4 regions of the Streptomyces sp. NPDC050610 genome follow, and region 3 is predicted to be linked to each of the others. Evidence: riboswitches for the same ligand, from Rfam matches in the RefSeq annotation. Region 3 holds a riboswitch; each other region holds the start of a gene.
The links. A riboswitch is a leader RNA that binds a small molecule or an ion and turns the genes downstream of it on or off. The one in region 3 is predicted to bind cobalamin.

Region 1: linked by a shared signal. The riboswitch ahead of cobN (cobaltochelatase subunit CobN) and the one ahead of AB0I22_RS22005 (prenyltransferase/squalene oxidase repeat-containing protein) in region 3 are both predicted to bind cobalamin.
Region 2: linked by a shared signal. The riboswitch ahead of AB0I22_RS02845 (ribonucleoside-diphosphate reductase subunit alpha) and the one ahead of AB0I22_RS22005 (prenyltransferase/squalene oxidase repeat-containing protein) in region 3 are both predicted to bind cobalamin.
Region 4: linked by a shared signal. The riboswitch ahead of AB0I22_RS26085 (cobalamin biosynthesis protein) and the one ahead of AB0I22_RS22005 (prenyltransferase/squalene oxidase repeat-containing protein) in region 3 are both predicted to bind cobalamin.

The regions. Positions count from the first base shown of each region.
Region 1 is NZ_JBFAIV010000007.1:143,647-150,737, forward strand. Features, by position in the region: gene cobG (precorrin-3B synthase) at 1-588, opposite strand, end outside; cobalamin riboswitch at 1,109-1,245, shown strand; gene cobN (cobaltochelatase subunit CobN) at 1,412-5,023, shown strand; gene AB0I22_RS11460 (VWA domain-containing protein) at 5,099-6,373, shown strand; gene AB0I22_RS11465 (hypothetical protein) at 6,373-7,091, shown strand, end outside.
Region 2 is NZ_JBFAIV010000002.1:128,762-135,852, reverse strand. Features, by position in the region: gene AB0I22_RS02845 (ribonucleoside-diphosphate reductase subunit alpha) at 1-1,650, opposite strand, end outside; cobalamin riboswitch at 1,804-1,937, opposite strand; gene AB0I22_RS02840 (hypothetical protein) at 2,258-3,343, shown strand; gene AB0I22_RS02835 (hypothetical protein) at 3,689-5,035, shown strand; gene AB0I22_RS02830 (hypothetical protein) at 5,149-6,495, shown strand; gene mctP (monocarboxylate uptake permease MctP) at 6,556-7,091, opposite strand, start outside.
Region 3 is NZ_JBFAIV010000017.1:131,995-139,085, forward strand. Features, by position in the region: gene AB0I22_RS21995 (CbiQ family ECF transporter T component) at 1-562, opposite strand, end outside; gene AB0I22_RS22000 (SCO2322 family protein) at 625-1,305, opposite strand; gene AB0I22_RS22005 (prenyltransferase/squalene oxidase repeat-containing protein) at 1,302-2,567, opposite strand; cobalamin riboswitch at 2,766-2,909, opposite strand; gene AB0I22_RS22010 (MBL fold metallo-hydrolase) at 2,968-4,143, opposite strand; gene AB0I22_RS22015 (aldehyde dehydrogenase) at 4,350-5,810, shown strand; gene AB0I22_RS22020 (ferredoxin) at 5,985-6,218, shown strand; gene lanKC (class III lanthionine synthetase LanKC) at 6,350-7,091, shown strand, end outside.
Region 4 is NZ_JBFAIV010000023.1:56,198-63,288, forward strand. Features, by position in the region: gene AB0I22_RS26075 (putative cobaltochelatase) at 1-2,156, opposite strand, end outside; gene AB0I22_RS26080 (cobyric acid synthase) at 2,326-3,855, opposite strand; partial or broken gene AB0I22_RS26085 (cobalamin biosynthesis protein) at 4,602-5,543, opposite strand; cobalamin riboswitch at 5,598-5,732, opposite strand; gene AB0I22_RS26090 (hypothetical protein) at 5,912-6,151, opposite strand; gene AB0I22_RS26095 (inorganic phosphate transporter) at 6,170-7,091, opposite strand, start outside.

The sequences.
Region 1 (7,091 bases), on a different contig from region 3:
GGGGGCGTCTTCGGCGGCGAGGCCGAGGGCCGGTCCTCCGGTGCCGTAGCCGAGCGCCGTACGACCGTCCTGACCTGCGATCAATGTCACATCGGGGACGAGGGCGGCCACGTCGCCGCGGCCGTCGTCGAGGCCGAAGAGGAAGCGGCCCGAGAGCCGGGCGGTGTCCGGGTCCGCGCACAGCAGCGCGTCCAGCTCGCGGGCCCAGGCCTGTACGTCCGCGTGCCCGGCGCCGTCGAGTCCGGCGAGGGGGGATGCCGCGATGTTGCGTACGCGCTCGTGCCGGTCGGAGGGGAGCAGACCGGCCATGCGCAGCCGGACCGCGAGCGCCGCCCCGCGGTCGGGGGCGAGCCCGCGCACCTGGATGTTGCCGCGCGAGGTGAGGTCGAGACAGCCGTCGCCCAGTTCCGCCGCCAGGTGGGCCAGTGCCGTTGCCTGACGTGTCGTCAGGAGTCCGGCGGGGACGCGGATACGGGCCAGGGCGCCGTCCGCGGCGGGGTGCAGGCGCAGCGCGCCGGGGCATGCGTCGTCGCCGTGCCGGGCGGTGGGCCGGGCCCCTGGCGGGGTGGGAGCGGGGGCGAAAGGCATGGCTGCGAGCATACCGAGACGTTCCACTTGGGTGGGTGCCGGTGTTTCTCGCGGGGCGCCGCCCCGCACCCTGGTCCTCAATCGCCGGACGGGCTGGATGGGGTGGCTGTGCGTCCTCGGGTGTCGGCGAGATGGGACGCGGGCCTTGTCCTCAATCGCCGGACGGGCTGGATGGGGTTGCTGTGCGCCCCCGGCCGCCGGCGGGACGGGGGCGGGGCTTGTCCTCAAGCGCCGGACGGGCTGGATCGGGTCGCTGTGCGTCCTCGGGTGTCGGGCCGGATGGGGTCGCTGTGCGTCCTCGGGTGTCGGGCCGGTTGGGGGCGCTGCGCGTCCTCGGGCGTCGGGCCGGATGGGGGCGCGGGCCCGGTCCTCAAGCGCTGGGCGGGCTGGATCGGGCGGCCATGTGTCCTCAAGTTTCCCCGGCTCCTGCTGGGAGGCGTCCTCCGTGGGCCGGCATGAGAGGCCGGTCGGCCTCGCCGGCCCTCAGCTCGGAACGTATAGCGCTTACTATTCTCACCGGTGGATCATTTCGATCCGCCGGACGCCAGCGACGGCGCCAGGGGAGGAAGCCGGTGAGACTCCGGCACGGTCCCGCCACTGTGAGCCAGGCAGCGATGCCGGGCGAGTCAGGAACTCCCGCCGTCCTCCCACCGCCCGGGGCGCGGACCCCGAGGAAGGCTTGCCGACGCATGCGCATGTTCCGGCTCCGCGCGCCCCGGACGGACCCGCTGTCCGCCCGCCGCTCTGCCGCGGGCTCCCGTACCCCCAGCCGCCGGGCCCCCTCGGCCACCCGGCCCGGAACGACTACGCGAGGCGAGTTCCAGTGATCCTGCTGCTGTCGACGTCCGACACCGACCTGCTCAGCGCGCGCGCCGCCGACGGGCCCGTGCCCTACCGGCTCGCCAACCCGGCCCGCCTCGACCTGAGCGAGCTGCCCGGCCTCCTCGACGGCGTCCAGCTCGTCGTCGTACGGCTCCTCGGCGGCGTACGCGCCTGGCAGGAGGGGCTCGACATCCTGCTCGCCGGGGACCGGCCCGTGGTGGTCCTCACCGGCGAACAGGCCCCCGACGCCCAGCTGATGGAGGCGTCCACCGTCCCCGTCGGCATCGCCGCCGAGGCGCACGCCTACCTCGCGCACGGCGGGCCCGCCAACCTGGAGCAGCTCGCGCGCTTCCTCTCCGACACCGTGCTGCTCACCGGCCACGGTTTCGAGGCGCCCGCGCCCGCCCCCACCTGGGGTTCGCTGGAGCGCACCCCGCGCGCCGACGCGAGCGGCCCGCGGATCGCCGTGCTCTACTACCGCGCCCACCACATGAGCGGCAACACCGCCTTCGTCGAGGCGCTGTGCCAGGCCGTCGAGGACGCGGGCGGCGTGCCCATGCCGCTCTTCGTCGCCTCCCTGCGCGCGCCCGAGGCCGAGCTGGTCGAGGCGCTCGGCGCGGCCGACGCCGTCGTCACCACCGTCCTCGCGGCCGGCGGCACCAAGCCCGCCGAGGCGTCCGCCGGCGGCGACGACGAGTCCTGGGACGCGGGCGCGCTCGCCGCCCTCGACGTGCCGATCCTCCAGGCCCTGTGCCTGACCGGGCCGCGCACCGCCTGGGAGGAGAACGACGAGGGCCTCTCCCCGCTGGACGCCGCCACCCAGGTCGCCGTCCCCGAGTTCGACGGCCGCCTCATCACCGTCCCGTTCTCCTTCAAGGAGGTCGACGAGGACGGCCTGCCCGCCTACGTCGCCGACCCCGAGCGCGCCGCCCGCGTCGCCGGCATCGCCGTGCGCCACGCCCGGCTGCGCCACATCCCGGCCGCCGAGAAGCGCCTCGCGCTCGTCCTCTCCGCCTACCCCACCAAGCACTCCCGCATCGGCAACGCCGTCGGCCTCGACACCCCCGCCAGCGCCGTCGCCCTGCTGCGCCGCCTGAAGGCCGACGGCTACGACTTCGGGACCGAGCCCGTACCCGGCCTCGAATCCGGCGTCGGCGACGAGCTGATCTACGCCCTCATCGAAGCCGGCGGCCACGACCAGGAATGGCTCACCGAGGAGCAGCTGGCGCGCAACCCCGTCCGCATCCCGGCCGCCGACTACCGGCGCTGGTACGAGCGGCTCCCCGCCGAACTGCGCGAGGCCGTCGAGGGCCAGTGGGGACCCCCGCCCGGCGAGATGTTCGTCGACCGCAGCCGGAACCCCGAGGGCGACATCGTCCTGGCCGCCCTGCGCCGCGGCAACCTCCTCATCCTCATCCAGCCGCCGCGCGGCTTCGGCGAGAACCCCATCGCCATCTACCACGACCCCGACCTGCCGCCCTCGCACCACTACCTGGCCGCCTACCGCTGGATCGCCGCCGACCGGGCCGACGGCGGCTTCGGCGCCGACGCCATGGTGCACCTCGGCAAGCACGGCAACCTGGAGTGGCTGCCCGGCAAGAACGCGGGCCTGTCCGCCGCCTGCGGCCCCGACGCCGCCCTCGGCGACCTGCCGCTCATCTACCCCTTCCTGGTCAACGATCCCGGCGAGGGCACCCAGGCCAAGCGCCGCGCCCACGCCACCCTCGTCGACCACCTCGTGCCGCCGATGGCCCGCGCCGAGTCCTACGGCGACATCGCGCGCCTGGAGCAGCTCCTCGACGAGTACGCCTCCATCGCCGCCATGGACCCGGCCAAGCTGCCCGCCATCCGCGCCCAGATCTGGACGCTGATCCAGGCCGCCAAGCTCGACCACGACCTCGGGCTCGCCGACCGGCCGGACGACGACGGGTTCGACGACTTCCTGCTGCACGTCGACGGCTGGCTGTGCGAGGTCAAGGACGCCCAGATCCGCGACGGCCTGCACGTGCTCGGCGGCGCCCCCACCGGCCCCGAGCGCGTCAACCTCGTCCTCGCGATCCTCCGCGCCCGGCAGATCTGGGGCGGCACCGCCGCCCTGCCCGGCCTGCGCGAGGCCCTCGGCCTCGACGAGTCCGCCGCCACCCGCACCGGCGCCGACGAGGCCGAGGAGCGCGCCCGTACGCTCGTCGCGGCCATGGAGGACGCCGACTGGGACCCGGCCGCCGCCGAGAAGGCCAGCCTGGAGCTGCCCGAGGCGCAGCGCCAAGGCGTCCGCGCCATCCTGGAGTTCGCCGCCCGCGAGGTCGTGCCGCGCCTCGCCGCCACCACCGACGAGCTCGACCACGCCGTGCACGGCCTCAACGGCGGCTTCGTGCCCGCCGGGCCGTCCGGCTCCCCGCTGCGCGGCCTGGTCAACGTCCTGCCGACCGGCCGCAACTTCTACTCCGTCGACCCCAAGGCCGTGCCCAGCCGCCTCGCCTGGGAGACCGGCCAGGCGCTCGCCGACTCGCTGTTGGAGCGCTACCGCACCGACAACGGCGAGTGGCCCAAGTCCGTGGGCCTCTCCCTGTGGGGCACGAGTGCGATGCGCACCTCCGGCGACGACATCGCCGAGGCACTGGCGCTGCTGGGCGTCCGGCCCGTCTGGGACGACGCCTCGCGCCGCGTGAACGGCCTGGAGCCCATCCCCGCCGAGGAGTTGGGCCGCCCCCGCATCGACGTGACCCTGCGCATCAGCGGCTTCTTCCGCGACGCCTTCCCGCACGTCATCGGGCTCCTCGACGACGCCGTGCGGCTTGCCGCCGGGCTGGAGGAGAGCGACGAGCAGAACTACGTGCGGGCCCACGCCCAGGCAGACCTCGCCGTGCACGGCGACGAACGCCGGGCCACCACCCGTATCTTCGGCTCCCGGCCCGGCACGTACGGCGCGGGCCTGCTCCAGCTCATCGACAGCCGCGACTGGCGCACCGACGCCGACCTCGCCGAGGTCTACACCGTCTGGGGCGGCTACGCGTACGGCCGCGAGCTGGAGGGCCGCCCGGCCCGCGAGGAGATGGAGAGCGCCTACAAGCGCATCGCGGTCGCCGCCAAGAACACCGACACCCGCGAACACGACATCGCCGACTCGGACGACTACTTCCAGTACCACGGCGGCATGGTCGCGACCGTACGGGCGCTCAAGGGCACCGCGCCCGCCGCGTACATCGGCGACTCCACCCGGCCCGAGACGGTCCGCACCCGCACCCTGGTCGAGGAGACCTCGCGCGTCTTCCGCGCCCGCGTCGTCAACCCCCGCTGGATCGAGGCGATGCGCCGCCACGGCTACAAGGGCGCCTTCGAACTCGCCGCCACCGTCGACTACCTCTTCGGCTACGACGCCACCACCGGCGTCGTCCCCGACTGGATGTACGACAAGCTCGCCCAGACCTACGTCCTCGACCCCGAGAACCGCGCCTTCCTCCAGGAGGCCAACCCCTGGGCGCTGCACGGCATCGCGGAGCGGCTGCTGGAGGCCGAGAGCCGCGGCATGTGGGCCGAGCCGGACGCGGAGACCCTCGACGCCCTGCGCCAGGCGTTCCTGGAGACCGAGGGCAACCTGGAGGGCGACGACTGACCCCTCGTCGCGAGGGTGACGGCTCCTCAAATTGCAAATTGGGCCCATGGCCCGGTGATCACTAAGATCCGCTGAATGATCATCACAAGACGGCTGGTGGCGGGCGCCTTCGCGGCGCTCGCCACGCTGGCCGCCGGCGCCTCCCCGGCCCTCGCCGCGGACGAAGCGGCGGAGAAGGCCCCCAAGGTAGAGCTCGTCCTCGACGTCAGCGGCTCGATGAACGCCAAGGACATCGACGGGCAGTCGCGCATGGCCGCGGCCAAGCAGGCGTTCGGGGAGGTGATCGACGCGACGCCGGAGGTCGTCCAGCTCGGCATCCGGACCCTCGGCTCCGAGTACCCCGGCGAGGACAAGGTGATCGGCTGCCGGGACAGCAAGCAGCTGTACCCCGTGGGCCAGGTCGACAAGGCCACCGCCAAGGCCGCCGTCGCCAACCTGAAGCCGACCGGCTGGACGCCCATCGGCTACGCCCTGCGCGCCGCCGACAAGGACCTCGGCAACGACGGCGGCACCCGGCGCATCGTCCTCATCACCGACGGCGAGGACTCCTGCGGCAAGCCCGACCCCTGCGACGTGGCCCGCGAACTCGCCGCCAAGGGCACCCACTTGACGGTCGACACGCTCGGCCTCGCCCACGACGACAAGACCCGCAGGCAGCTCAGCTGCATCGCGGAGGCGACCGGCGGCACGTACACCTCGGTGCAGCACGCCGACCAGCTCTCCGGCCGCATCAAGCAGCTCGTCAAGCGCACCGCCGACCCGGTCGAGGCGCCGCCGAAGGCGGTGCAGGGCGCCACGGACCAGTGCACCGACGCGCCCGTGCTGGGCGCCGGGATCTTCACCGACCGCGAGAAGTTCGCCGAACACCGCTGGTACCGCGTGAAGGTGAACCCCGGTCAGGAACTGCGCGCCGCGGTGAGCGTCAGCGCCGACCGCGCCGTCAACCCCGACTACGGGGTGCGGCTGCGCGCCGTCAGCGACAAGGGCCAGGAGCTCGTACGCGGCAGCGACGCGGGCAGCGGACGCACCGACGTGCTCTCCTCGGGTCTGCGCTACCCGGTGGCCGAGCAGGACAAGAAGTCCGACGGCAGCCGACCGGACCCCAAGACCGTCTGCCTTGAGGTCGCCAACTCCTTCTCCGCGCCCGACTCCGTCAAGCGCGAACCGGGCCTCCCCGTCGAGCTGGCCGTCGACCTCGTCAAGGCGCCCGACAACGCCTCGGACGTGGCCGCCTTCGGCCTCGGCCGCGGCTGGGTGCTGCTCGCCGCCCTCGGCGGCATCGGCCTCCTCGCCGGTCTGATCTGGGGCTGGCTGACGCGCTGGCGCGTCGCGGTCTGGAGGGCGAACTGATGCGTACGACACGTGTGCTGGGCGCGGCCCTGCTCGCCGCCACGGCCCTGCTGTTCGCCCCGGCCGCCTCCGCGGCAGCCGACGACGCGACTCCCACCCCGAGCGCCGGCGCGAGCGGAGACAACTCCTCCGAGTCCGCGCCGACGGAGGCCGGTACGGGCTTCCGTACCGCCACGGCCATCAAGCAGGGCCAGAAGGCGAGCGCCACCGCCTCCACCGGCGACTACCTCTACTGGCAGTTCCCGGCCGGGGCGGGCCAGCGGGCGACCGCCAAGGCGACCGTGACCCTCCCGGAGGCGAGCCTTCGGCACGGCGCGGCCACCTGGCAGCTCGACGTCTACGACGGACTGCGCCGCCGCCAGGCGTGTGCCTCCGGCGAACCGACGAAACGGGCGTCCGAGACGGACACCGCCATCACCCTCACCTGCACCCTGCGCCCCGTACGGCAGTGGGCCGAGCGCTGGTCCAACGACCCGCTGCCCGGCGCGTACTACCTGCGGCTGACCGTCGCGGAAGCGCCGGACAAGGACATGGGCCTCGCGGCCCGCGCCGAGGTCGAGGCGACGGCGGAGAGCGCCGGCGGCTCGTACGACGGCGGCGGCGAGCTGGGCGCGCCGCTGCACGCCCAGTCGGTCGCCGAGCCGGAGGACGGCTGGACGGGCGGCTGGTTCTCCGACCGCTGGGCGTGGACCCTGGGCGGCGGCGTCCTCGCGGCGCT
Region 2 (7,091 bases), on a different contig from region 3:
GGACGCCTCGTACGCGGCGAGCATGATCCGCTCGGAGATGCGGGTGGACAGCTCGGCGGCCTCGGGGGAGTCGAAGGGCAGCCGGAGCCGGAAGAAGACGTCCTGGAGGCCCATCAGGCCCAGACCCACGGGCCGCCAGCGGGAGTTGGAGTTCCCGGCCTGCTCGGTCGGGTAGTAGTTGATGTCCACGACGCGGTCGAGGAAGGTGACGGCGGTGCGGACCGTGGCGTCGAGCCGCTCCCAGTCCATCTCGCCGTCCGTGCCCAGGTGCGCCGCGAGGTTCACCGAGCCGAGGTTGCAGACGGCCGTCTCGCCGTCGTCGGTGACCTCCAGGATCTCGGTGCACAGGTTGGAGGAGTGCACGACCCGGCCCGGCTCGGCGGTCTGGTTCGCGGTGCGGTTGGCGGCGTCCTTGAACGTCATCCAGCCGTTGCCGGTCTGCGCGAGGGTGCGCATCATCCGGGCGTAGAGGACCCGCGCCGGGATCTGCTTGACGGCCCGGCCCGCGGCCTCGGCCGCGCGGTACGCGGCGTCGAACTCGTCGCCCCACAGGTCGACCAGCTCGGGCGCGTCGGCCGGCGAGAACAGCGACCAGTCGGCGTCGGCCTCGACGCGGCGCATGAACTCGTCGGGGATCCAGTGCGCCAGGTTGAGGTTGTGGGTGCGCCGGGCCTCCTCGCCGGTGTTGTCGCGCAGTTCCAGGAACTCCTCGATGTCCGCGTGCCACGTCTCCAGGTAGACGCAGGCCGCGCCCTTGCGCCGGCCGCCCTGGTTGACGGCGGCGACGGAGGCGTCGAGGGTCCGCAGGAACGGGACGATGCCGTTGGAGTGGCCGTTGGTGCCGCGGATCAGGGAGCCGCGGGAGCGGATGCGGCTGTACGAGAGGCCGATGCCGCCGGCGTGCTTGGAGAGCCGTGCGACCTGGTGGTAGCGGTCGTAGATCGAGTCGAGCTCGTCCAGCGGGGAGTCCAGCAGGTAGCAGGACGACATCTGCGGGTGCCGGGTGCCGGAGTTGAAGAGGGTGGGGGAGGAGGGCAGGTAGGACAGCGTGCTGGTGAGCCGGTACAGCTCGGCGACGTCGTCCAGGGCCCGTACGGATCGGTCCTCGGCGAGGCCGCACGCGACCCGGAGCAGGAAGTGCTGCGGGGTCTCGATGACCTGCCGGGTCAGCGGGTGGCGCAGCAGGTAGCGGCTGTGCAGCGTGCGCAGCCCGAAGTAGCCGAAGCGGTCGTCGGCGCCGTCGGCGAGGGCCCGTTCCACCAGGGCGTCGAGCCGGGCGGCGTGGTCCGTGACGAACGCGGCGGTCTCGTCCGCGATCAGCCCCTCGCGGTGGCCGGTGGCGACGGAGGCGGAGAAGGAGAGCGCGCCCTGGCCGGCCGCCTCGTCGGCGATGGCCCGGGTCAGCAGCCGCGCGGCCAGCCGGGAGTACTCGGGCTCCTCGGCGATCAGGCCGGCGGCGGCCTCGGTGGCCAGCGACCGCAGTTCGGCCGCGTCCGAACCGGGATGGCGGCCGCGCAGCGCGGCGGCGGCGACCTTGCCCGGGTCGGTGGCGGGCAGATCGGCGGTGAGGTCGGTCAGGGTACGCAGCAGCGCGGTACCCGGGCCGTCGGACGCTACCTCTGAAACCGGATCGGCGGGCGCGATGGTCACGGTGTGGCTCTCCCTCGCTCGGCAGGGGGCCAGGAGGGAGGGGGCGACGGGCGCGTACGGGCGCGACCCGGAAAAGGGCACGCCGCACCGCGTCCACCGGCCCAACCCGCGAGGCCCGGACGTATTCGACGCCCAGGCCGGGTATGGCGGCTCGGCCAGGGGCGTGCTCTCGGCAGGTCATCGGACTCATGGGTACGTAAATGCGCACACATACACCGTTGCGGGACAGTTCCGGATTCGCACCGGATTCCCCTGCGACGACAGCGAGCATGAGCATACATCTTGTGCTGGCGGTCGCACGCACCCCCACATCTTGTGTCGCTCTCCGCAGGAAGTGGGGTGAATGTGCTAGTGGCGCCGTCGCGCTTCCCCCGCGATTCTGCCGGGTCCCCACCGCGTTTTCGCCGATTTTCCGCCATGCGCGCGGGCCCCGGCCCGCTGCCTGCGCATGACACGAGCCCCGGTTTTCCCTGCTGCAACAAGCGTATTGACGTCTGGTCCCGCGCCCGATCCGTTGACCGTCCACCGTCGGCGGAGTTGGCTCGTCCGCGGCGGCGGGGACCGGACGCGAGAGCCACGGGCAAGCGGCACCCCAGGAGGGGACGAGATGGGCAAACGCACCCGCACAGCCGTCGTCGGGACAGGGATGTGCGCGCTGGTGCTGCTGCCGGTGGCGGCCGCCGCCGCCTGGCCGGAGGCGCCGCGTACGGAACGGATCGCCGCCGCCGCCTCCGACGGCGCGCGGCCGGCCGGTTCCTCCGGCGGCGCGGCCGTCTCCGCGGACGGCCGCTACGCCGTCTTCGCCTCGGACTCCGCGGACCTGGTGCCCGGCGACACCAACGGCCAGGCGGACATCTTCGCCAAGGACCTGCGGACGGGCGGGGTGGAGCGCGTCACCGTCGCCGCCGACGGCACGCAGGCCGACTCCTGGTCGGCGAACCCCGCGATCAGCGCGGACGGCCGCTACGTCGCCTTCTCCTCGGCGGCCGCCAACCTCGTGCCGGGGGACGCCAACGGCGTGGACGACATCTTCGTACGCGACCGCCGCACCGGCCGCACCGAGCGGATCACCGGCGACGGCGCCGACGTCTCCGACGGTACGGGCGGTACGGGCAGTACGGGCGGTACGGGCAGTACGGGCAGTACGGGCAGTACGGGCGGTACGGGCGCTACGAGCGCCGGAGCGGCCCGCGACGTGCGGGCGTTGGGGATCAGCGCCGACGGCCGCGTCGTCGCCTTCGCCTCCGGCCGCGACGGCCTGGCGCCGGGCGGCGCCCACGGCGTGCGGGACGTCTTCACGTACGACCGGCGTACGCACGTCACGCGGCGGGCGAGGGTCGCGAGCGACGGGACCCAGGCGGGCGCGGCGACCGCCTGGACGGTCGTCGCCGCGGACGGCAGGCGCATCGCCGTCACGCCACGGGCCCCCTACCGCGGCGCCGGACAGTCGCCGTCGCCGGCGTTGGACGCCACCGCACCCACGGTCGCCAAGTCCCGCGAGCGCTCTTCCTATGTGCACCATCCGAGCACCGGAGGACGCACCGCCGTCCTCGACTCCGACGACAGCCGTCTGGCGCCCGATGACAGCCGCTCGGCACCTGGCGACAGCGGCTCGGCGCACGTCGACAGCGGCTCGGCGTCCGGCGGCGCCCATGGGGCCTCGGACGTCTTCATCCGGAGTCTCGGGGAGTGACGAAGACCGACGCCGTTCACCCCTTGGCCGCCGGGCATGGCACGGGGTAGGACACGAGCCTCGGTTTCCCCTGCTGCAACAGGCGTATTGCGGTCCTGTCGACCGTCCCATGCGTTGACCGTGTACGGCCGACAGAGTTGGCTCGGCGGCCACGGAAGAGTCTCGGGAGGGGAGAGCCGGAATGGACGTACCCGGGCACTTACTCGGACGCGCGGGCGTCATCGGCCCGGCCGCCCTCGCACTCGCCCTTCCGGCCTGAGACGACCACTTGGTGCCCGGGGACACCAACGAAGCGCAGGACAGCTTCATCCGGCACGTCAGATTCTGAACTGGGGGAGACGCGAGATGGGCAGATCCAAGCGTGTAGCCGTTGTGGGAGCCGCGGTCTGTGCGGCCGCGTTGTTGCCGGTGGGGGCGGCCTGGGCGGGGCCCGGTGCGCCGCCGCACACGGAGCGGGTGAGCGTCGCGGCCGACGGGACGCAGGCCGACGCTTACTCCGCCACCGAGACGATCTCCGCCGACGGGCGGTACGTGGTCTTCAGCTCGGCCGCCGCCAATCTGGTGCCGGGCGACACCAACGGCGCTGCCGACATCTTCGTCAAGGACCTGCGGACCAAGCGGGTCGAGCGCGTCAGCGTGGCCACCGGCGGCGCGCAGGCGGACGCCGCCTCGTCCGAGGCCTCGGTCAGCGCCGACGGGCGCTATGTCGCGTTCACCTCCGCGGCCGCCAACCTGGTGCCCGGCGACGACAACGGCGCGGAGGACGTGTTCGTACGCGACCGGCACACCGGCCGTACCGAGCGCGTCAGCGGCGGCACGGTCGCCGGCACGCCGAGCCCCGACGCCTGGAGCCCGTCGATCAGCGCCGACGGCCGCGTCGTCGCCTTCGGTTCGGGCCGCACCGATCTGGTGCCGGGCGACACCAACGGGGAGCAGGACGTCTTCGCGTACGACCGCGGTACGCACACCACACGCCGGGTGAGCGTCGCGACCGACGGCACCCAGGGCAACCTGTCGTCGTACTTCCCGGTCGTCAGCGGGGACGGCCGGCACGTCGCCTTCTACTCGAAGGCGTTCAACCTGGAGCCAGGCAAGCCGGCGCGGCCGGAACCCGGCGGGCTCGGGATCGCCAAACCGAGGGAGTACCCCTCCTTCGTCCACGACCTGCGCACCGGGCGGACCCAGGCGCTGACGGTGAGCTGGGAGGGGAAGACCGCCGGGGGCCGGGTCACCTCGCTCAGCGCGGACGGCCGGTACGCGGTCTTCGGCAGCTACTGGCCCAACGTGGTGAAGGAGGCTCCGCTCCGCGAAGGGCGGGTCTACGTCCGGGACGTCCAGAAGGGGGCCACGACCCTGGAGTCGCTGGCGCCCGACGGGAGCCAGGCCGACAGCGCCTCCTACGGGGGGAAGCTCGCCGACCACGGCCGGCTGCTGTTCTTCCACTCCTCGGCGGCCAACCTCGTGCCCGGCGACGCCAACAACACCGGCGACGTGTTCGTACGCGACCGGGAGACCGGGCACGTCGAGCTGGTGAGTCTCGCGGCCGACGACAGCCAGTCCACGATGTGGACGGATTCCGTCGCCGTCGACGCCGCAGGCCGCGTCGCCGTCTTCGACTCCGACGACGGCCACTTGGTCCCCGGCGACACCAACGACGTCTCGGACGTCTTCGTCCGGCGCCTCGGACACTGAAAGCCGATGGCGCGGACAGCGCCGATCAACTTCCTTAAACGGCCCAACACTTGGCCGACCGCCGGGCCGATTCTCTCGGCCCGGCGGCGATCGATGTCCGGAAGGGACACGGAATGGGCAGATTCAAGCGCGGCACCGTCGTGGGAGCCGCGGTCTGCGCGGCGGTGCTGCTGCCTGCGGGGGCGGCCTGGGCGGGGCCCGGTGCGCCGCCGCACACGGAGCGGGTGAGCGTCGCGGCCGACGGGACACAGGCCGACGCCGCCTCCTCCACCGAGGCGATCTCCGGCAACGGCCGCTTCGCCGTATTCACCTCCGCCGCCGCCAACCTGGTGCCCGGCGACACCAACGCGGAGGAGGACGTCTTCGTCAAGGACCTGCGGACCAAGCGGGTCGAGCGCGTCAGCGTGGCCGCGGACGGCACACAAGCGGACGGCTGGTCGTCCGACGCCTCCATCAGCGCCGACGGCCGGTATGTCGCGTTCGCCTCGTACGCCGCCAACCTGGTGCCCGGTGACGACAACGGCGCGCAGGACGTGTTCGTACGCGACCGGCGCACCGGCCGCACCGAGCGCGTCGGCGCCGGTCCGGCCCCCGGCCCGCAGACCTACAGCGCCTGGATGCCGTCGATCAGCGCAGACGGCCGCGTCGTCGCCTTCGCCTCGCGCCGCGCCGGTCTGGTGCCGGGCGACACCAACGACGTGCAGGACATCTTCGCGTACGACCGGCGTACGCACACCACGCGCCGGGTGAGCGTCGCGAGCGACGGAACGCAGGCGAACCGCGCGTCCGCCCAGCCGGTCATCAGCGCGGACGGCCGGCACATCGCCTTCACCTCGAAGGCGTTCAACCTGGAGCCCGGCGAGCCGGTGCGCCGGGAGCCCGGCGGGCCCTCGGTCGCCAAGCCCAGGGAGTACCCCTCCTTCGTCCACGACCTGCGCACCGGGCGGACCCAGGCGCTGACCGTGAACTGGGAGGGAAAGACCTACGGGGGCAGGGTCACCTCGCTCAGCCCGGACGGCCGGTACGCCGCCTTCAGCAGCTACTGGCCCGGCGTGGTGAAGGAGGCTCCGCTCCGCGAAGGGCGGGTCTACGTCCGGGACCTCCACGACGGCACGACGACGCTGGAGTCGCTCGCGCAGGACGGGAGCCAGGCCGACAGCGACTCCACCGGGGGGAAGCTCGCCGACGACGGAAGGCTGCTGTTCTTCACCTCCTCGGCGACGAACCTCGTGCCCGGCGACGCCAACAAGGCCGCCGACGTGTTCGTACGCGACCGGGAGACCGGACACGTCGAGCTGGTGGGCCTCGGCGCCGACGACGATCCGTCCGCGACGGGGGCGGGCGGCGTGGAGACCGACGCCGAGGGCCGCACCGCCGCCTTCTACTCCGCCGACGGCAACTTGGTTCCCGGCGACACCAACGGGTTCGGGGACGTCTTCGTCCGCCGCGTCGATTCCTGACCTGAACGAACAGAGGGGCCCCGGCCGAAAACGACCGGGGCCCCTCCGTACGCCTACGCGTCAGTGCCCGCCCGGCGCGCCCGCCGTGGCCGGCGGCAGCTCCGTCCGCACGCCAGGGTCGCCCGAGTCCGCCGTGTAGTCCGACGGCGAGGTCTCGTCCACGCCGTCCGGGGCCTTCACGGCCTTCAGGACGAACGTCAGCACGACCGTCACGAGGACATTGAGCACGAACGCGGTGAGCCCGATGTAGCCGATCTCGCCGATGCCCGGAATCTGGTCGTTGCTGCCGCCGAAGTGCTTCTGCGTGGGGCTCGCCACCCCGTACGCGGCCACCGTGCCGTAGACCATGCCGACCGCCCACCCGGCGAGCAGCGCCCACCGGTGGAACCAGCGCGTGAACAGGCCGCCCACCAGCGACGGGAAGGTCTGGAGGATCCAGATGCCGCCCAGCAGCTGGAAGTTGATCGCCACCGTCTTGTCCATGGTGAGGACGAACGCGAGCGCGCCGACCTTCACCAGCAGCGAGACCAGCTTGGAGACCTTGGCCTCCTGCGCGGGCGTGGCCTCGGGCTTGAGGAAGTCCCTGTAGATGTTCC
Region 3 (7,091 bases):
GCCGGCGCGCGGCGCGCAGCCGCGCCACGTCCGCGACGAGGTTCGGCGCGAACGTCATGGCGACGACGATCGCGACGCCCGCCTCGTACAGCGCGCCCGGCAGGGACTTCAGCAGCCGCGCCGGGTTCGCGAGCGCGTTCGCCGCGCCGACGCAGATCAGCAGGGCGGCGAGCTTGAGCCCGTCGTACAGCGCGAAGACCAGCCCCTCCGCCGTCACCCGGCCGCCGATCCGCACCCCGCGCGCCCAGTCCGGCAGCGGCACCTCGGGGAGGGTGAAGAGCGTGTGCGTACCGGGGATCGGGGAGCCGAGCACGACGGCGAAGACCAGGCGGATCGCCAGCACCAGCAGCCCCAGCTTGAGGAACGCCCCGTACGAACGCGCCCACGGCGCGTCCGTACGCCGCGCCGCCACCACATACCCCGCGACCCCGACCAGCAGGCACAGCAGCAGCGGATTCGTGGTCCGCGAAGCGGCCGTGGCCAGCCCGAGCGCCCACAGCCACCACGCGCCGGGGTGCAGGGCGCTGCTCCGGGAGGTCAGAGGAGCACGGGCGCGGCCCATGACCGGCCCGTTCCGCTGGTCCGCCGTCGTACGGGCGCGGGGGCGCCGCGCTTGGTGGTCGTTCATCCGCGGCGGCGGCGTGCCTGCCACCAGGCGGCGGCGCCGAGGGCGACGACGGCGGCGATGCCGCCGATCAGCCCGGCGGACGGGCCGCCCCCGCCATCGTCCTTGTCCGCCTTGTCTGTGGCCTCGGCCTTGTCCGACCCGCTCGGCGCGGGGGTCTTCTTCCCGCCGTCGGCGACCTGCTCGCCGCAGCCCGACTTCGGGTAGCCGTCGATGGCGCACAGCAGCGCCGCCGAGTTGTAGCGCAGCGGCTTCGCGACCGCCGCCAGGGCCTCGCTCGCGCTGGCGTCCGTACCGACGCGCGCGCAGGCCGTACGGGCCGGGGGCGGCGTACGCCCGTCCGGCGCGTCGGCGGCGGTGCCGAAGTCGACGACGAGCGCGACGCGCTTGCTGCCGCCCTTGGCCGGGGTGTCCGCGCAGATCGCGCCGAAGCCCGCGGCCCCGCGCGGCTTCGCCGCCTGCGAGGAGTCCTGGCTGACGGCGAACCGGAAGCCGAGGGTGTCGCCGTCGTCGGGCCGCGCCACAGAGGGCCCCTGTGTGGCGTACGTCCACTCTTGGCCGGAACGCTCCCAGAAGGACCAGTAGCGGTAGCCGTCCGCGTGCGCGGGCGCGGCGCCCAGGACGGCGAGCGCCCCGGCGAGCAGCGCCGCGCCGAACGCCCGGCGCAGGCCGCCCGTCACCGCTTCGGGTTCTTCTTGCGGCCGCTGATCAGGAAGCCGACGCCGATGCCCGCCACCAGGCAGACGCCCACGAACCACCAGACGCCGAACCCGCTGTCGTCCTTCTTCTTCTCGTCCTTCGCGTCCTTCTTCGACGAGTCCGCCGCCTCCGGCTTCGGGCCCGTCGCGTTCAGCTGCTGTACGAGGTCGCCGCCGACGGTGCGCGGGTCGGTCCCGGACGCCTTGGCCGCGAGGATCAGCTTCGCGAGCTTGCCGGGGTCGCCCTTGGCCCAGGCGGCGGCGCCGTTCTTGTCGTCCCGCAGCCACCCCATGGCCTTCCCCGCGGCGTCGGTGTGGCCGCCCGCCGCGAGGGCGGTGACGGCGTCGGCCGTGGCCCCGAAGTCGGGCTTGTCGGACTTGGGGTCCATGGCGGAGGCCAGGTGCTGCCCGTTGCCCGCGAGTTTCGCCGCCAGGTAGGCGGACCCGGCGTCGGCCGCCGCGGAGGCGTTCTCCGCCTTGCCCTTGCCGTTGCCATCGGTGCAGGCGAGCGGCTTCGGGGCCTTGTCCCCACCACTCGGGTGCTCCACCAGATACCCCTTGCCCGATGCGGCCAGCGTCGCCGCCGCGCTCGCGAGGTCGTTGGCGAGCAGCTGCCCCTTCTGCGGCAGATAGGCGAAGGCGCCGCGCTCGCCTTCCTTGGCGTCGCAGCCGAGCTGGAAGGTCAGCAGCGCGTCGTACGGGCTCTTGCCGCCCTTGGCGGCGGCCTTCGCCGGGTCCTGGCCGGCCGCGGCGTACGCGCCGATGGCCGTCGCGGTGGAGCTGGCGTTGCTGGGGTTGCCGGGCTGCGCGCCCCAGCCGCCGTCCTCGTTCTGGGTGGCCTTGAGCCAGTCGAGCCCCTTCTTCACCTCCGCGCCGCGCCCGCCGACCGTCGCGAGCCCCTGCACGGCGGCGGCCGTGGCGTCGGTGAACTCGCCCTTCTTCGCGTCGCACGCTGTGCCGGTGTCGGCCCGGTACCCGGCGAAGCCGCCGTCCGCGCACTGCTGCCCGGCCAGCCAGTCCACGGCCGGCTTGGCGGGCGTGACGCCCGCCGAGTCCTGCGCGAGGAAGGCCAGCGACTGCCGGAACACGCCGTCGAACTGCGGGTTCGTCGTCCCGTACAGGCCCGGCGCCGCCGGGGGCGGCGAATCGGCGAAGGCGGCGGGGGCCGCGGCCGCGCTCAGCAGGGCGGCGGCGGCCAGAGCCGCGGCGCCGCGGCGCGCGTGGACGGCGGGGGAGGGGGCCATGGGGTCGGTGCCTCTCGGTGAATGTCGCAGCGGTGGGTGATACACAGCGTGGTACACAGCGGTGGTGGTACACAGCCGTGCACGGCCGCCCACCCGCGCACTGTCGTCCAGACCGCGCGGTGGCACCGGGCTCAGCTCCGTATACCTCGACGGTGCCGGTGGCCGGGCGCCGCCGCCAGGCGGGCGCGTCCGGTTCCGGGAGCCTGTTCGCCCCGGCGCGGGTGCTCCGGCTCGTACGGCCGTACACGCGGTACGGGCCGCACTCACGGTTGCGGGTCAGCGCCGGAGTCGCACCGGCTTTCCCCGTGGCGAGGCGGGATGAAGTTGTGCAGAACACTCTAACGGGCGGGTTCCGCGCGCTCCGCTCACGGGCCGGAGCGGACCTTCCCTTCCCCTCTCTTCACACCGCCCGGTAGGTGACCGGCTCGCTCCCCGGCACCGCCTCCGCGTGGCCGAGCTTCACCAGCCGCCGCAGGTGGGCCTCGGTCTCGGAGACGGCGATGTTGCGGGAGGAGTAGGGGATGCCGGCCCAGGGGCGGTTCCACTCCATGGCCACGGCGAGCTGCCAGGGCGTCCGGGGGGTGGCGAGGAGTTCGCGCAGGTCGGCGAGGCGGGCCCGGTGGTGTTCGAGGAGTTCGCGGACGCGGGCGGGGGCGTCGGTGAAGGGGTGCTGGTGGGCGGGGAGCACTTCGGCGGGGCCGAGGGCGGCGACGCGTTCTAGGGAGGCGAGGTAGTCGCCGAGCGGGTCGATGGCCGCGCCCGCCGGGACGACTGCCGAAGCGCTCGCCGAGGCGTCTGGCGAAATGCCCGTCGACGCGCTCACCGAAGGGCTCGCCGAAGCGCTCGCCGAAGGGCCTGCCGAAGCGTCTCCCGGAGTGCCCGCCGCCGTTCCCTTCCCGGCGGCCGGGCCCTCGTACAGGCCGATGTGCGGGGTGATGCCGGGCAGCAGGTGGTCGCCGGAGAAGAGCCGGCCGTGACCGGGCCGGCCGGCGGGGTGGGCCTCTTCGAGGTGGAGGCAGACGTGGCCGGGCGTGTGGCCGGGGGTCCAGACGGCGCGCAGCCGGCGGCCGGGGAGGTCGAGGAGTTCGCCCGGTTCGATGGCCCGGTCGGGCAGTGCGGCCCGGTGTCCGGGGAGGGGGCGGGCGCGGCCTTCGGCGAGCGCGGCGGTCAGCGGGGCGAGGTGGTCGTCGGGGGCGCCCGCGGCGGCGAGCTTGTCGACGAGGTAGCCCAGCCAGTGGAGGGGGTCCGTCTCCCGGGTGCGGCGCACCACGTCCGTATCGGCGGGGTGCATGGCGATCCACGCGCCCGACGCCTCGCGGACCTGCCCGGAGAGGCCGTGGTGGTCGGGGTGGTGGTGGGTGATGAGCACGCCGCGCAGTTCGGAGACGGCCGTGCCGCACTCCGTGAGCCCTGCGGCGAGCGCGTCCCAGGAGGCGGGGTCGTCCCAGCCGGTGTCGATGAGGACGGGGCCGTCGTCGGTGTCGAGGAGGTATATGAGGGTGTGGCCGAGGGGGTTGTCCGGTATGGGGACGGGGATGGACCAGACCCCGCCTCCGTGGTCCGTGACGTGCGCCATGCGGGGTCCCCTCTCGCTGTGGCCGCCCGGTCTCGTCGCCGGGCGGGCCGTTCGTCGTCTGCCGGGCCGTATCCCACGGCGTCCCGCGTCGGATCCATTGCCCACTATAACTAGAACTGGTATCAGTTCTGATGCAGTGTCAGAACGGTTGCCGGCACCGGCGGCCGTACGGGCAGGGGCCAAGCCAACCCGCGGGAGGCTCAGACATGAGCGACCTCATCGAGCACGGACAGCTCTTCATCGGCGGCGAGTTGACCGATCCGGCAGGCCGGGACGCCATCGAGGTCGTCTCGCCGCACACGGAACAGGTCATCGGCCGGGTGCCGCACGCCTCGCGCGCGGACGTCGACAAGGCGGTCGCCGCCGCCCGCGCCTCCTTCGACTCCGGCGTCTGGGCGAGCCGCACCCTGGACGAGCGGATCGAGGTCGTCACCCGCATCAAGGACGCCATAGCCGCGCGCCACGAGGAGATCGCCCGGCTCATCTCGGCCCAGAACGGCTCCCCTTCCTCCTGGAGCGTTCTCGCGCAGGCGCTCGGCGCGATGATGGTCTGGGACTGCGCGATCACCGTCGCGCGCGACTTCCCGTACGAGGAGCGGCGGGCCGGAGTGCTCGGGCCGCTGCTGGTGCGGCGTGAGCCGGTGGGCGTGGTCGCGGCCGTGGTGCCGTGGAACGTACCGCAGTTCGTGGCCGCCGCGAAGCTCGCGCCCGCCCTGCTCGCCGGCTGCTCGGTGGTGCTCAAGCCGTCGCCGGAGACGCCGCTGGACGCGTATCTGCTGGCCGAGATCACGGCCGAGGCGGGGCTGCCGCGCGGGGTGCTGTCCGTCCTGCCGGCCGACCGGGAGGTCAGCGAGTACCTGGTCGGGCACCCCGGCGTCGACAAGGTGTCCTTCACCGGGTCGGTCGAGGCGGGCCGGCGCGTCATGGAGGTGGCCGCCCGGAACCTGACCCGCGTCACCCTGGAACTGGGCGGCAAGTCGGCCGCCGTCATCCTGCCGGACGCCGACCTGGAGGCGGCCGTCGCCGGGATCGTGCCCAGCGCCTGGATGAACAACGGGCAGGCGTGCGTGGCCCAGACCCGGGTGCTCGCGCCCCGCGCCCGCTACGACGAGATCGCGGAGCGGCTCGCCGCCGCCGCGGGCGCGCTCGTGGTGGGCGACCCGCTCGACGCCGCCACCGAGATCGGCCCGCTGGTCGCGCGGCGGCAGCGGCAGCGGTCCCTGGACTACATCGCCATCGGGCAGCGGGAGGGGGCCAAACTCCTCACCGGCGGCGGACGCCCGGCGGACCAGGAGACGGGCTGGTACGTGGAGCCGACGCTCTTCGGCGACGTCTCCAACTCCATGCGGATCGCCCGTGAGGAGATCTTCGGCCCGGTCGTCTGCCTGATCCCGTACGAGGGGGAGGAGGAGGCGGTACGGATCGCCAACGACTCCGACTACGGCCTGTCCGGCAGCGTCTGGACCGCCGACGTCGAGCGCGGCATCGACGTCGCGCGCCGGGTGCGCACCGGCACGTACTGCGTGAACACCTTCAGCCTCGACATGCTCGGACCGTTCGGCGGCTACAAGAACTCCGGCCTGGGCCGGGAGTTCGGGCCCGAGGGGTTCTCGGAGTATCTGGAGCACAAGATGATCCACCTGCCCGCGGGCTACGGGGACAGCTGATGGGCGACTGCCGGCACATCGAGGGGGACGGTTGATGGGCGACGGCCGGCACGTCGAGGGAGGCGGCTGATGGGCGACCGTCGGCACGTCGAGGGAGGTGGCTGATGAGGGACCGTCGGCACATCGAGGGAGACAGCTGATGGGCGACCGCCCGTACGTCGAGGGAGACAGCTGATGAGCGACCGCTGGCACGTCGAGGTGGACCGGGGCGTGTGCATCGGCTCCGGCATGTGCGCGAGCACCGCGCCCGAGGGCTTCCGGCTCGACGAGGCCCGCCAGTCGCACCCGGTGGCCGCCGAACGGGACGCCTCGGAATCCGTGCTCGCCGCGGCCGAGGGCTGTCCCGTCGAGGCCATCTCCATCACGGTGCTCGCGAGCGGAGAGGCGGTATTTCCACCCGAGGAATAGGGAACGCGCTCACCTACTAGCGCGTAATAGCGGTTACTTGTGAGTTCCGCACGGCCGCTTCATGACAACCGTGACTGTCCGTCCCCCCGGCGGCGTGGAAATCTCGATGCAACGTCGTCGAGGGGGGTCCGGTGGACAAGCGGTACGAGGTCTTCTGCCTTGCCGACAAGTACTTCTACGAGACCCCGGACCGACTCTCCGCCGCGGCCCCTGGAACCGGTGGTTCCGGCCCGCTTTACGAGGCCGCCCAGCGCGCCGTCCCCGAAGGATGGCGGTCCTTCCTCTCCGGGGACTGGCTCCATGTCAGCCCCGTGACCCCGGAGGGGAAATCCCTTCCGGGAAGGCCCCAGCAGGGGTGGAAGGTCCATGTCTCCGCGTGTCTGGAGAACGCCGAGAAGACCGCCGCGAAGGTGTGGGACTACTGCGTTCCGCGGGCCATTCCCTTCAAGTTCGTCCCCGGCCCGCGCCCGCTCCACTTGCGGAACTCCAAGTACGCGCCGCGCGGATCGAGCGGGAAATTCGTCACCATCTACCCGGCCGACGACCGGCAATTCCACCTCATTCTCGAAGAGCTGGGCGCGCTGCTGGCCGGCGAACCCGGCCCGTACATCCTCTCCGACCTGCGCTGGAACGAAGGCCCGCTGTACGTCAGATACGGCGGCTTCGCACCCCGCTACTGTCTCGACGCCGCCGGCTCCCTCGTCTCGGCCATCGAGGACGCCGACGGCCAGCTGATCCCGGACCGCCGGGACCCGGCCTTCCACGTCCCGGACTGGGTGACGCTGCCCGCCTTCCTGGAACCGCAGCTCGCCGCCCGCAACGCCACGACCACCACCGAACTGCCGTACCGCATCGAGCGGGCCCTGCACTTCT
Region 4 (7,091 bases), on a different contig from region 3:
GCGGCCTTCCGTGAGTTCTGTACGGTCCGGACGAGCGCGGAGACGCTGTCCGCGCGCAGTTCGTCGAGGGTCACCGCCGGGCCCCGCAGCTCGCGCGCCAGCTGACCCGCCAGCCCCAGCCGCACCGGCCCGGCCTCGCAGTCCACGACCACCGAGGCCGTGCCGCCGCCGGCCAGCAGCCGCGCCGCGCGGGTGGCCCGTACGACCGGCTCGGGCCCGCCGGTCGCCCGGCCGTCGGTCACCACGACCAGCAGCGGGCGGCGCGAGGGGTCCCGCATCCGCTCGACGCGCAGCACCTCGTGCGCGGTCAGCAGCCCGGCGGCCAGCGGCGTCCGGCCGCCGGTCGGCAACTGCTCCAGGCGCGCCGCGCCCGCCTCCACCGAGGACGTCGGCGGCAGCGCGACCGCGGCCCCCGACCCCCGGAAGGTGACCATGCCGATCTTGTCGCGGCGCTGGTAGGCGTCGAGCAGCAGCGACAGCACCGCGCCCTTGACGGCGCTCATCCGCTTCCGGGCCGCCATCGACCCGGAGGCGTCCACGACGAACAGCACGAGGTTGCCCTCGCGCCCCTCGCGCACCGCCTCCCGCAGATCGTCCCGGCGCACGACGAGGCCCGTCCCGGACCGCCCGCGCACCCGCTGATGAGGGGCGGCGGCCTGGACGGTGGCCGCCAGGTGCAGCTTGGACAGCGCGCCCCGGGGGCGGCGCGCACCGGTCGTACGCCCGTGCGCGGTACGGGCCCGCGAGCGCCGCCCGTCCGCGCCCTCCCCGAGCCCCGGCACGTCCAGCCTGCGCGTCTTGAACGGCTCGTCCGCGCGGACGGCCGCGGCGAGCGGGCCCCCTTCGCCGTCCTCGCCGCCATCGCCGTCCGCTTCCGGCCCGTGGTCCCCGCGGGGCTCCTGCGACTGGGGCTGCGGCTCGGGCGCGTCCTGCTGATCGGCGCCCGACTCGCGCTGCGTGGGCAGGTCCGGGCTGTCGGGCCCGTCCCCGTCCTGGTGGTCCTGCGGCGACCCGCCGCCGGGACCGTCGTCCTCCGGTCCGCTGTCGCCCGGACCGCCCTCGTCCGGCCCGCCGTCGTCCGGGCCCTCCGGCTCCGGCTCCGGGTCGGGCTCCGGCTCGGGGTTCTCCTCCTCGAACCGCCGCAGGATGTCGTCGAGCTTCTCCTCGTCCAGACCGGGCGCGTCGAAGGGCGCCCGCCGCCGCCGGTGCGGCAGCGCGAGCAGCGCGGCCTGCCGCACGTCCTCGGTCGCCACATCGGACCGGCCCGCCCACGCGGCCAGCGCCGTCGCGGCCCGCGCGGTCACGATGTCCGCGCGCATGCCGTCCACCTCGAACCCCGCGCACACCGCGGCGATCCGCCGCAGCGCGCCGTCCCCGAGCCGTACGGACGGCAGCAGCGCCCGCGCCGCCGCGATCCGCTCCCGCAGGGCGGTCTCCTCGGCCGCCCACTTCGCGGAGAAGGCCGCCGCGTCCTCGTCGTAGGCGAGCCGGCGGCGCACCACCTCGACCCGCTCGTCCGGCTCCCGCGAGGCCGCGACCTCCACCGTCAGGCCGAACCGGTCCAGCAGCTGCGGGCGCAGCTCGCCCTCCTCGGGGTTCATCGTGCCGACGAGGAGGAAGCGGGACGCGTGCCGTACGGAGACGCCCTCGCGCTCCACGTAGGAAGCGCCCGTGGCGGCGGCGTCCAGCAGCGCGTCGACCAGGTGGTCGCCCAGCAGGTTGACCTCGTCGACGTACAGCACGCCCCGGTGCGCGGCGGCCAGCAGGCCGGGCTCGAACGCCTTCACGCCCTCGGACAGCGCCCGCTCGATGTCGAGCGCGCCGACGAGCCGGTCCTCGGAGGCCCCGACGGGCAGTTCGACCATCTTCGCGCCGCGCGTGCCGGACGTCTCCGCCGTACCGCCCGCGCCGCTCTCGTGCGGCCCGTCGGGGCACTGGGGGTCCGGGGCGGCGGGGTCGCAGGAGAAGCGGCAGCCGGGCACGACCGCGACACCGGGCAGCAGCGCCGTGAGGCCGCGCACGGTGGTGGTCTTCGCGGTGCCCTTGTCGCCCCGTACGAGCACACCGCCGATAGCGGGCGAGATGGCGTTGAGCAGCAGGCCCAGCCGCATGTCCTCCATCCCGACGACCGCGGTGAACGGATAGGTGGTGCTCATCCGGTGATCACTCCTTCGAGTGGCCTTTGGCGATTGGTTCGTTGGTTTCCGAGGGGTGTGAGGTGTGTGAGGTGTCTTAGGCATTCGGGGTGTCTGTGGCGTCCGGGGCGGCCGGGGCGTCCGGGGTATCCGAAGCACAGGCCCCTCGCGCCCGCCGAGCCGGCGCCCGTCACGGCGCACCCGGCGGAATGAACGGCAGCCCCTCCGGCACGCCGTCCTCGATCAGCCGCAGCAGCGCGTCCGTGTCCGCGTGCTCCTCGATCAGGTCGCCCAGCCGGTCCAGCTGCTCCTCGCGCAGCGCCCCGAAGCTCGTGTCCGGCGCTGGTACGAACGCCCGGCCCGCCGCCTCCGCGACCCGCCGCAGGAACGCCCGCCGGAAACCGTCGCTCTCCAGCGACCCGTGCCAGTGCGTGCCCCATACGGACCCCACCCGGCAGCCGTCCAGGAACTTCTCGTCCCCGCCCGCCACCTCCGCGACCCCGTGGTGGATCTCGTACCCCTCCACGTGCTCGCCCAGCGCCTTGCCCGCCGGCCGGGCCAGGGTCTTGCCGGCGGCGAACCGGACCCGTACCGGCAGCAGGCCCAGCCCCGGCACCGTCCCGGCCTTCGACTCCACGTCGTCCTCGATGCGCTCGCCCAGCATCTGGAAACCGCCGCAGACGCCCAGCACCGGCCGCCCCTCGCGGGCCCGGCGCACGACGGCGTCGGCCAGCCCGCGCTCGCGCAGCCAGGCCAGCGCCCGTACGGTGCCGCGGGTGCCCGGCAGCACCACGAGGTCGGCGTCGACCAGCTCCTCCGCCCGGTCCACGAACCGCACGACGACGCCCGGCTCGGCGGCCAGCGCGTCCACGTCCGTGAAGTTCGACATCAGCGGCACGGCGGCCACCGCGACGCGCAGCACGTCCGCGCCGTGCGGCGGCGCGACGACGCTCTCGCGCACCGCGCCGCGCATCGACACCCGCAGCCCGTCCTCCTCGTCGATGCCGAGCCCGTGCGCGTACGGCAGGACGCCCACCGTCGGCCGCCCGGTGAGGTCCCGCAGCATGTCCAGACCCGGTTCGAGCAGCGACACGTCGCCGCGGAACTTGTTGACCAGATACCCCGCGATGAACCGCTGGTCCGCCTCGGAGAGCAGCGCGGTCGTGCCGAAGAACGACGCGAAGACGCCGCCGCGGTCGATGTCGCCGACCACGACGACCGGCAGCCGCGCGGCCCGCGCGATGCCCATGTTGACGATGTCGGTGCGCCGCAGATTGATCTCGGCCGGGCTGCCCGCGCCCTCGCAGATCACGGCGTCGTGCGTGCGCCGCAGTTCCTCCAGGCACTCCGTCACGGTGCCGAGCAGCTGCTCCCGCCCGGTGTACCGGGCCGCTTCGCCGTCGCCGAAATAGCCCTGCGCGCTGAGTTCGCCGACCGGTTTGCCCATCAGTACGACCTGGCTGCTGCGGTCGCTGCCGGGCTTGAGGAGCACCGGGTTCATCAGCGCGCTCGGCTCCACGCGCGCCGCCGCGGCCTGCATCGCCTGCGCCCGCCCGATCTCCGCGCCCTCGCGGGTCACGAACGAGTTCAGCGACATGTTCTGCGCCTTGAACGGGGCGACCTTGACGCCCTTGCGGACCAGCCACCGGCAGATCCCCGCCGTCACCACGCTCTTGCCCGCGTCCGAGGTGGTCCCCGCGACGAGCAGCCCACCGCCGATCGGGCCGCCCGGCCCGTGTACGTCGCCTGTCACCGCTGTCTCCTCGCTCCGCGAACCCACACCGGCCCCCATTCACCCGCCACGAGCCTGCCCACAACACCGGCCACTGCCACCCCGCCGACCACTCCCGCAACACCACGGAGCAGGACGGCACCGCGCCCCGGCCCTGCGGCACCTGCCCGGCCGGGACCGACAGCGGCGGCCACGCTGGTCCGTCCGCAGGCCGCGCCCGAGCGGCGGTTCACACCCGTTACCGCTCTTACCGCCCCCGCCGCGCCGCCCCCGTCGCTCGGGGCAGGGACAGCAGCCGGTGCCCCGGTTCGTCCGTCGGCAACGCTCGTACTCCTCCTGCTCACGCCAGCGACGTCGCCCGCCGCGCCCGTACGGCCGGCCGCATCCGCCGGGCCGGTCACGCCCGTTACCTTGCTCGCCGCGCCGACCGGCCCGCAGGCCGCACCTGCGCGGCGGGTTATGCCCGCCACCGCTCTTGCCGCCCCAGCCTCGTCGCTCGGGACAGGGACAACAACCGGCGCCCCGGTCCGTCCGTCGCCAACGCCCGTACTCCTCCTGCTCACGCCCGTGACGTCGCCCGCCACGCCCGTACGGCCGACCGCTCCGGCCCGTCCGGCCGCGCCCGTACGGCCCAGCGCCTCCGCCGCCTCCGCCACGCCCGCGACAGCGCGCGCCACGCCCGTGACGGCTTCGGCCGCGCTGCCGCCTCCCCGGCTCCGCCCCCTGCCCGCGGCGGCCAGGAGCGCCGCCCGTCCGGCGATCGCGCAGCCCAGCGCCAGCAGGGAGACCCGCCGCGAGAGCCGTACCGCCCGTTCGATGTCCGCGACGGCGACCGGGCGCAGCTCCGCTCCGAGTACGGGTCGGTGCTCGACCCGGCCCTGGTAGGCGAGGGTGCCGCCGAGGCGCACGCCGAGGGCGCCCGCGAAGGCGGCCTCGACCGGGCCGGCGTTGGGGCTCGGGTGTTTTGCCGCGTCGCGGCGGGCCACGCGCCACGCGCCGCGCGGGTCGGGCCCGGCGACGGCGGCGAGCACGGCGGTCAGCCGCGCCCCCGGCCAGCCGGCGACGTCGTCGAGGCGGGCGGCGGCCCAGCCGAACCGGCGGTGGCGCGGCGACTTGTGGCCGACCATGGCGTCCAGCGTGTTGACGGCGCGGAAGCCGATCAGCCCCGGCACTCCGCCGAGGCCGCCCCACACCAGCGCGCCGACCACCGCGTCCGAGGTGTTCTCGGCGACGGACTCCACCACGGCGCGCGCGATCTGCTGCTCGTCCAGTTCGCGGGGGTCGCGCCCGCACAGATGCGGCAGCCGCTCCCGCGCCGCCGCGAGGTCCCCGGCGGCCAGCGCGCCGCCGACCGCCCGCGCCTCGCGGCCCAGGGAGGTGCCGCCGAGCACGGCCCAGACGGCGGCGGCGGTCAGCGCGGTCTCGGCGGCGCGGGGCGCGGGGGCGGTGCGTACGGCACGGGCCAGCAGCGCGCCGCCCGCGGCGGCGCCGCCCGCGCACAGCGCGGTGTGCAGTGCGCCGAGGCCGCGGTGGTCGCGCCACAGGGCGCGCTCGGCCGCGGCGGCGGCGCGTCCGAAGGCGGCCACGGGGTGGCCGCGGCGGGGGTCGCCCGCGAGGAGGTCGCCGAGGAAGCCGAGGGCGGCGCCGTACGCGAAAGGGGCGTGACCGGCACGCATCCGTATGTGTCCTCACTCAGGGTCCGCGCCCTGGCTCGACGTGACCGGCGACCAGAGTCTCCTGGCTCCCGGATCCGCGCTTTCCCCGGCCTTCCAGCTCGCTGTCGGCGAGCCGTGGCCTGTGAGCAGTGGGGGAGCGCTCCCCGGTAACAGTGGCGGGACCGCGCCGGATTCGCACCGGCTTCCTCTGCTGTCGCCGTTTGGCTCCGGAAGTCCACCATGGCCCGGGAACGGCCGTCAACTCACGCTTGACCTGCGACGGGGGAGTGTGCGGAGGCACACAGCGGGAAGCGCGGAAGGGCCCGCCGGGCGGCGGCGTCGAAACGCTCCGCCGCCCGGCGGGCCCGAAGGCGCCGCCGTCGCCCGGCTCAGGCGACGATGAGGTAGATGCCGTACGCGACGACCGCCGCGCACAGGGCGAAGCAGGCGTACGCGCCGGTGCGGGCGAGGGCGCCGGGGCCGCCGGTCGCGGCGGCCGTGCCGTTCCCCTGTTCCCGTGGTTTGCGGGACGTGCCGACGATGCCGAGCGTGAACACGCCCACCATGCCGACCGTCACCACGAGGCTGACGCCGAAGACCTGCCCGAGGGCCGCCCAGTCGATGTTCATGGCGTGGTTCCTGGTTCCTTAGCTGGTGGCCGCGGCGGCCGGGGCGAGGTCGTGGGACTGGGGGCCCGGCGCGTCCGCCGCGGCGAGCGGACCGGCGGGCGGCGGGGCGACGCTCTGGAGCGCGGCGGTGACCACGCCGGCCGGCTCGGCGGCCGGGGCGTCCGCGGCCCCCGGGGCGGCGGCTTCGGGCGCGTTCACATTGGTGTGGTCGACCGGCTTGCGGCGCGAGGCCGCCCAGATCGCGCCGCAGACGGCGAGGGCGAGGACGGCGACCGCGGTGATGCCCCAGTCGCCCTGATCGGCGAGGAGCGCCGCGCCGCCGGAGACGAGGGCCGCGGCCGGGAGCGTCAGGCACCAGGCGATGACCATGCGGCCGGCGGTCGACCAGCGGACGACGCCGCCCTTGCGGCCGAGGCCGGAGCCCATCACCGCGCCGGAGCAGACCTGGGTGGTGGAGAGCGCGAAGCCGAGGTGGGAGGAGGAGAGGATGACGGCGGCCGCGCCGGTCTGGGCGGCGAAGCCCTGCGGCGGCTGGATGTCGGTGATGCCCTTGCCCATGGTGCGGATGATGCGCCAGCCGCCCAGATAGGTGCCGAGCGCGATGGCGAGGCCGGCCGAGACGATGACCCACAGCGGCGGGTCGGAGTGCGGGGCGACGACGCCGCCGGTGACCAGCGCGAGGGTGATCACGCCCATGGTCTTCTGCGCGTCGTTGGTGCCGTGGGCGAGGGAGACCAGGGCGGCGGAGGCGATCTGGCCCGCGCGGTACCCCTTGGCGGTGTCCCGTTCGTCGCGGCCCCGGGCGAGGCGGTAGGTCAGGCGGGTGGCGAGCAGCGCGGCGAGGCCCGCGACGAAGGGCGCGGCCACTGCCGGGATGACGACCTTCATGATGACGGCGTCGCCGTTGACCCCGCCGGTGCCGACGGAGACCAGCGTCGCG